One region of the Brevundimonas aurantiaca genome, then DNA from elsewhere that is predicted to be linked to it. Evidence: predicted binding sites of a transcription regulator. Region 1 holds the regulator's gene; the other holds the start of a gene.
What was found. Region 1 encodes HrcA, which represses chaperone genes, less so after heat shock. Its sites were predicted from a motif close to GTTAGCANTCNNNNNNNNNGANTGCTAAC; they were not measured.
Positions count from the first base shown of each region.

Region 2: the regulator HrcA is predicted to act here: its motif matches at 2,039-2,067, upstream of groES (co-chaperone GroES).

Region 1 covers NZ_CAJGVD010000001.1:2,309,284-2,312,691, forward strand. Annotated here, with positions in the region: gene JMT67_RS11310 (S8 family peptidase) at 1-730, shown strand, start outside; gene grpE (nucleotide exchange factor GrpE) at 860-1,492, opposite strand; gene hrcA (heat-inducible transcriptional repressor HrcA) at 1,489-2,541, opposite strand; gene rph (ribonuclease PH) at 2,648-3,373, shown strand.
Region 2 covers NZ_CAJGVD010000001.1:2,188,854-2,192,261, reverse strand. Annotated here, with positions in the region: gene groL (chaperonin GroEL) at 1-1,545, opposite strand, end outside; gene groES (co-chaperone GroES) at 1,683-1,970, opposite strand; gene JMT67_RS10760 (hypothetical protein) at 2,246-2,671, shown strand; gene zigA (zinc metallochaperone GTPase ZigA) at 2,722-3,408, opposite strand, start outside.

The sequences.
Region 1 (3,408 bases):
CGACGGTTTCGCCGCCCTGGCCCAGGCCGATCATGCGGCGCGCGGTCAGGTCCGCCTGGGGGCCTTCACCCTGGCGGCCGAGAGCGGCGGGGCCGACCGCCGCATGCCGCTGCGTCGGGTCGAAGAAGACGCCTCCACCTACAGCCGCGCCACCCTGGCCTGGCGCGGCGCCGACGGCGGCCTGTCGCTGAGCCTGGGCGCCCTTGACGAGCGTCTGGGACCGCTGGGGGCCTTCATCCCGGGCGGTTCGGACTTCGCCCTGCCGTCGCGGACCCGCTTCTATGCCGTGGGCGGGGACTGGACCCTGCGGCCGGGTCTGGCCCTGCTCGGCGAAGCGGGCCTGGGCGCGACCGAGACGCAAGGCCGCTTCCTATCGACGGACCAGGCGGCGATCAGCTCCAACTGGTGGCTGGCCCTGCTGACGGGCTGCACCGCCCTGTGCGACCGGATCAGCTTCACCGTCTCACAGCCGCTGCGGATCGAGCGCGGAACCTTTTCGGCCTGGCTGGCGGATGTGCCGGTCGACTATTTCGACCCCCTGACCTATTCGCGTCGCCGCTTCTCGGCCGCGCCCAGCGGGCGTCAGATCGACTTCATCCTGGGCGGCGAACGCAGTCTGCGGGACGGCTCCAGCCTGTCGCTGCAAGCCGTGGCCAGCCGCGAACCGCGCCATACGGCCGACGCGGATCCGGAGTTCGCCCTGATCGGGGCCTGGCGGCGCCGGTTCTGAGGGCGTGCTGGTGACTAGTGCCAGTGAGCGAGAATTGAGCGGCCTTGAACGTCGTGCCGAACGCCTCGCTCACCTGCCGCCCACCAGCACTATTCACTAGCACCAACCCTCCTCAGAGGAGGGCGGTGATCAAGCCTTGCCGTCGAAGGCGTGAGTCTGGGGTTCGCCGCCGCCGCCGCCATAGGGGTTCGACGGCTGGGCGCCCGAGCCCTTGGCGGCCACCACCACCATGGCCGGGCGGATGGTGCGACCGAACAGTTCGAAACCGGACTGCATGGTCTGGACCACGGCTCCGCCCGGCACCGTGTCCGACGGCTGTTCAATCATGGCCTGGTGCAGATGGGGATTGAAGGCCTCGCCGGCCTCGGGCGCGACCCGCTTCAGACCGTTGGTCTCGAACGCCTGCAGCAGGGCCTTCTGCGTCATTTCCAGACCCGTCACCAGACCGGCCGTGGCGCCTTCGGCGTCCTTGGGCGCGGCCATCAGGGCGCGCTCAAGATTGTCGGCCACGCCCAGCAGATCCTTGGCGAAGCGCTGGATGGCGTAGGCGCGGGCGTCGTTCTGCTGGGCCTCTGAACGGCGCTTCAGATTCTCCATCTCGGCGGCGACGCGCAGGGCGCGGTCCTTCCACTCGTCCCGCTCGGCGATCACGGCGTCCAGCGGCGCCAGATTGTCCGACGGCTCGGCGTCCAGTCCGTGTTCGGCGTTCAGTTCCGCCTCTTCCATTCCGTTCAGCTCATCGTTCTGGGGTTTGTCGCTCACGTTTCTTTCCCGTCCAGCATCCGGCCCAGCACCCGGGCGGTATAGTCCACCAACGGAATGACACGGGCGTAGTTCAGTCGCGCCGGTCCTATGACGCCTATGGCGCCCAGAACCCGCTGTCGGCCGCTCATATAGGGCGCCGCGATCACGGCGGAACCCGAAAGTGAAAACAGACGGGTTTCGGCGCCGATGAAAATCCGCACCCCCTGCGCCGCATCCACACCGTCCAGCAGGCCGATCAGCTGTTCCTTCTGCTCCAGGTCGTCGAACAGGACCCGCACCCGCTCCAGATCGGCCAGGCCTTCGCCGTCCTGCAGCAGATTGGCCCGACCCCGCACGATCAGGGCCCGCTCGCGGTCCGGCCCGCCGGACCAGGCGGCCAGGCCGTCCTCGACCAGCCGGGCGGCGGCCTGGTCCAGCTCGCGCCGGGCGATCTCCAGCTCCTGGGTCATTTCCCGCTTGGCCTCGGCGAAGGGCCGGCCGCGCAGCCGGGCGTTCAGGAAGTTGGAGGCCTCCGTCAGGGTCGAGGGGGTGACCCCCGCCGCCAGGCTCATGATCCGATTCTCCACCGTGCCGTCGTCGGCGACGATGACCGCCAGGGCCTGATCCCCGCCCAGGGCGACGAACTCCACATGCTTGACCCCGGCGTCGCGCACCGGGCTGGAGACCACGCCTGCGCCCCCCGCCAGGCCCGACAACAGATTGGACGCCTCGTCCAGGGCGGCCTCGAAATTGCGGCCCCGGCCGGCCAGGCGGGCGTCGATCTCGCGCCGCTCCTCCTTGGTGAGGTCGCCGATCTCCAAGAGGCCGTCGACGAACAGGCGCAGACCCGCATGGGTGGGAATCCGCCCCGCCGAGGCGTGGGGCGAGGCCAGAAGGCCCGCCAGGGTCAGGTCCTGCATCGTATTGCGGATCGAGGCCGGCGACAGGGCGATCCCGCCCAGCGACAGGGTCCGCGACCCGACCGGTTCGCCCGTCTCGAGATAGCTCTCGACGATGCGCCGGAAGATGTCGCGCGCGCGCGCGTCCAGCCCGGCCAGCCCCGCCAGAGACTGGCCCGTCGCCGGACCGCCGTCGAACGGCGGGGTTTTGGGGGCATACAGGCTCACGTTTTCAGGATAATCACCGCCGCCCCAGCTTCCAAGGACTCATCTCATGCGCCATTCGCAACGCACCGACGCCCAGCTGCGTCCCGTGACCATCGAGACCGGCGTCAATCGCTACGCCGAAGGCTCGTGCCTGATCAGCTTCGGCCACACCAAGGTTCTGGTGACGGCCTCGGTCGAGGAGACCATCCCCGGCTGGATGCGCGGCAAGGGCCAGGGCTGGGTCACGGCCGAATACGGCATGCTGCCCCGCGCCACCCACACCCGCGGCCGCCGCGAGGCCGCCGCCGGCAAACAGACGGGCCGCACCCAGGAAATCCAGCGCCTGATCGGTCGCAGCTTGCGCGCCGTCGTCGATCTGAAGGCGTTGGGCGAGCGTCAGGTGGTGCTGGACTGCGACGTGATCCAGGCCGACGGCGGCACCCGCACCGCCGCCATCACCGGCGCCTGGGTCGCCATGGCCTCGGCCCTCAACTATCTGCGCGACGAAGGCGTGCTGAAGTCCGACCCGATCCTGGACCAGGTGGCCGCCGTCTCCTGCGGCGTCTGCGACGGGGTTCCGGTGCTGGACCTCGACTATGAAGAGGATTCCGAGGCCGAGGCCGATTCCAACTTCGTCCTGACCGGCGCGGGCCAGATCGTCGAGATCCAGGCCACGGGCGAAAAGCGCGGATTCACCCGCGCCGAATTCGACCGCCTGTTCGCCCTGGCCGAGACCGGCTGCACTGAGCTGTTCGCCCTGCAGAAGGCGGCGCTGGAGGCGGTGCGCTCTTAAGGGGTTTCGCGCGTTCAACAGGCGGGTCATCGTGG
Region 2 (3,408 bases), 120 kb from region 1:
CAGGATGCCGGCCACCGAAGCGGCGTCTTGCAGGGCCGTGCGGACGACCTTGGCGGGGTCGATGACGCCCATCTTGACCAGGTCGCCGTACTCTTCCGTCTGGGCGTTGAAGCCGAAGGAGGCGTCGTTGTTCTCCAGCACCTTGCCGACCACGATCGAGCCTTCGACGCCGGCGTTTTCGGCGATCTGACGGATCGGGGCCTGCAGGGCGCGACGGATGATGGCGATGCCGGCGTTCTGGTCGGCGTTGTCGCCCTTGACGTCGGCCAGGATCTTGGAGGCCTTCAACAGGGCGATGCCGCCGCCGGGAACGATGCCTTCGTCAGCCGCAGCGCGGGTGGCGTTCAGGGCGTCGTCGACGCGGTCCTTCTTTTCCTTCACTTCGACTTCGGTCGAGCCGCCGACGCGGAGAACCGCGACGCCGCCGGCCAGCTTGGCCAGACGTTCCTGCAGCTTTTCCTTGTCGTAGTCGGAGGTGGTGTCTTCGATCTGGCGCTTGATCTGGGCCACGCGGGCTTCGATGTCGGCCTTCTCACCCACGCCTTCGACGATGGTGGTGTCGTCCTTGGTGATCGAGACCTTCTTGGCCTTGCCGAGCATGTCGAGCGTGACGCTCTCCAGCTTGATGCCCAGGTCTTCCGAGATGACTTGGCCGCCCGTCAGGATGGCGATGTCTTCCAGCATGGCCTTGCGGCGGTCGCCGAAGCCCGGCGCCTTGACGGCGGCGACGCGCAGGCCGCCGCGCAGCTTGTTGACCACCAGGGTGGCCAGGGCTTCGCCTTCGATGTCCTCGGCGATGATCAGCAGCGGACGGCCCGACTGCACCACGGCTTCCAGGATCGGCAGCATGGCCTGCAGCGAGGTCAGCTTCTTCTCGAACAGCAGGATCAGCGGCTCTTCGAGAACGGCCTCCATCTTGTCGGCGTTGGTGATGAAGTAGGGGCTCAGATAGCCGCGGTCGAACTGCATGCCTTCGACGACGTCGACGGTGGTGTCGGCGGTCTTGGCTTCTTCGACGGTGATCACGCCTTCATTTCCGACCTTGGCCATGGCCTGGGCGATCAGCTCGCCGATTTCGGAGTCGCCGTTGGCCGAAATGGTGCCGACCTGGGCGATTTCCGAGTTGTTGGAGACGGGCTTGGAGTTGGTCTTGACCTCTTCCAGGACCAGGCCGACGGCCTTGTCGATGCCGCGCTTCAGATCCATCGGGTTCATGCCGGCGGCGACGGCCTTCAGGCCCTCTTGCACGATGGCTTGAGCCAGAACGGTCGCGGTGGTGGTGCCGTCGCCCGCCTTGTCGTTCGTCTTCGAAGCGACTTCGCGGATCATCTGGGCGCCCATGTTCTCGAAGGCGTCTTCCAGCTCGATTTCCTTGGCGACCGAGACGCCGTCCTTGGTCGAGCGCGGGGCGCCGAAGGACTTCTGGATCACGACGTTGCGGCCCTTCGGACCCAGGGTCACCTTGACGGCGTTGGCGAGGACGTTGACGCCGCGCAGCATCTTGTCGCGCGCGTCGGTGTTGAACTGTACGATTTTAGCGGCCATGCGGGCAGCTCCTTTTGTGTGAGTGGCGAGTGGTTAGTGGCGAGTGGCGAGGATCTGAGATTGAGGCGACGACGGCGGTTTCGTCCGGAAACCTGCTCGCCACTCGCCACTGATCACTCGCCACTGAGGGCTGAGCCTTAGCTCAGCACTCCAAGCACGTCCGACTCTTTCATGATGATCAGGTCTTCGCCGTCGATCTTCACTTCCGTGCCCGACCACTTGCCGAACAGGATGCGGTCGCCGGCCTTCAGCTCCAGGGCGTTGACCTTGCCCGAGTCGTCGCGGGCGCCGGGGCCGACGGCGACGACTTCGCCTTCCTGGGGCTTTTCCTTGGCGGTGTCGGGGATGATGATCCCGCCCTTGGTCTTGGATTCTTCTTCAACGCGCTTGACCAGCACGCGGTCGCCGAGCGGACGAAACGCCATCGGTTGTCTCCCTTGATCCCCCGAATGGGGCGATTTGAACAATGGGTCAGCCTCTCCGCGACCGCCGTTTTAGCAGCCGACCACGGAGAGTGCTAACGCGAGCGGGAGTTAGTCAGAGGGCGGCGGGGCGTCAAGCGCCGCCGCGTGTGAAACTTCCGCGACGGATGAACGCGCGATGAACCACGGCCTCCGAACCCGTTCAAACGGCGCGCGCTAAAACCACCTCAACGCTCGCGATCCCCGGAAGACGCGAGGCGATTCAGAGGAGACGGACCATGTCCAAGCTGTTGAAAATCACCGCCGCCGTCGTCGCCCCCGCCGCCGCCCTGGCCTTGACCGCCGCCCCGGCTTCGGCCCAGTCGCGTGACCGCGACGACACCGCCCGCAACGCCCTGATCGGCGCCGCCGTCGGCGGACTGGCGGGCGCCGTCTACGGCAATGGCGACGGAACCTATATTGCGGGCGGCGCCTTGGCCGGCGCGGCCCTGGGCGCGGCAGCCTCGTCCAATCGCGGATCGGACTGCGGCTATTACCGCGGCGGCCGCTGCTACCGGAACCAGGGTCACTGGGAGCGCGAACACGGCATCAACAGCCGCGATCCGCGCTGGGAGCAGCGCCGTGATTATCGCGACTGGCGCCGCGACCAGCGCTATGACCGGCGCGACGAGCGCCGCGACTATCGCTACGATCGCCGCTGGTAGACTGCGGACGTGAAATGCAGAAGGGGCGCCTTATCAAGACGCCCCTTTTGTCATGCCGCGTCCCGACGCGGGCCCCAATGCGGGAAGGGATCCTCCAGCCTGGCCCAGCCCTTGGGCCCGCGCTCCATCTCGAACCGGGTCAAGAGGGCGGCGTCGAACATCGAGGTCAGCAGATCGCGGTTCATGTCCTTGCCGATCAGGACGATCTCCTGACGACGGTCGCCATAGGGTTGTCGCCAGACGGCCTCGATCGCCTTCAGCCATTCGGCGTTGTCGTCGGGCCAGCGCTCGCGCGGCGCCGAAGCCCACCACAGTCCGCCCCATTCATGTTCGGTCACGGCCCCGGCCTGGCTCCAGGAACCGACATAGTCCATCCGGCTGGCCAGCCAGAAGAAGCCCTTGGAGCGCCAGACGCCGGGCCATTCGCGCTGCAGCAGGTCGTAGAAGCGTCGGGGATGAAAGGGTCTGCGCGCCCGATAGACGAAGGTTGAGACGCCGTATTCCTCGGTCTCGGGCGTCACCTCGCCGCGCAGGGCCTGGGACCAGCCGGCCGCCTGTTCCGCCCTTTCCATGTCGAACAGGCCCGTGCCGACGACCTGATCCAGGGGCACGGCGCCGCGCACTGCCTGGATGATCCGGGCGCGCGGATTGAACTGGGCCATCATCGCCTTCAGCGTCCCGAGTTGGGTCGCATCGAGCAGATCGCACTTGTTCAGCACGATGACGTCGGCGAACTC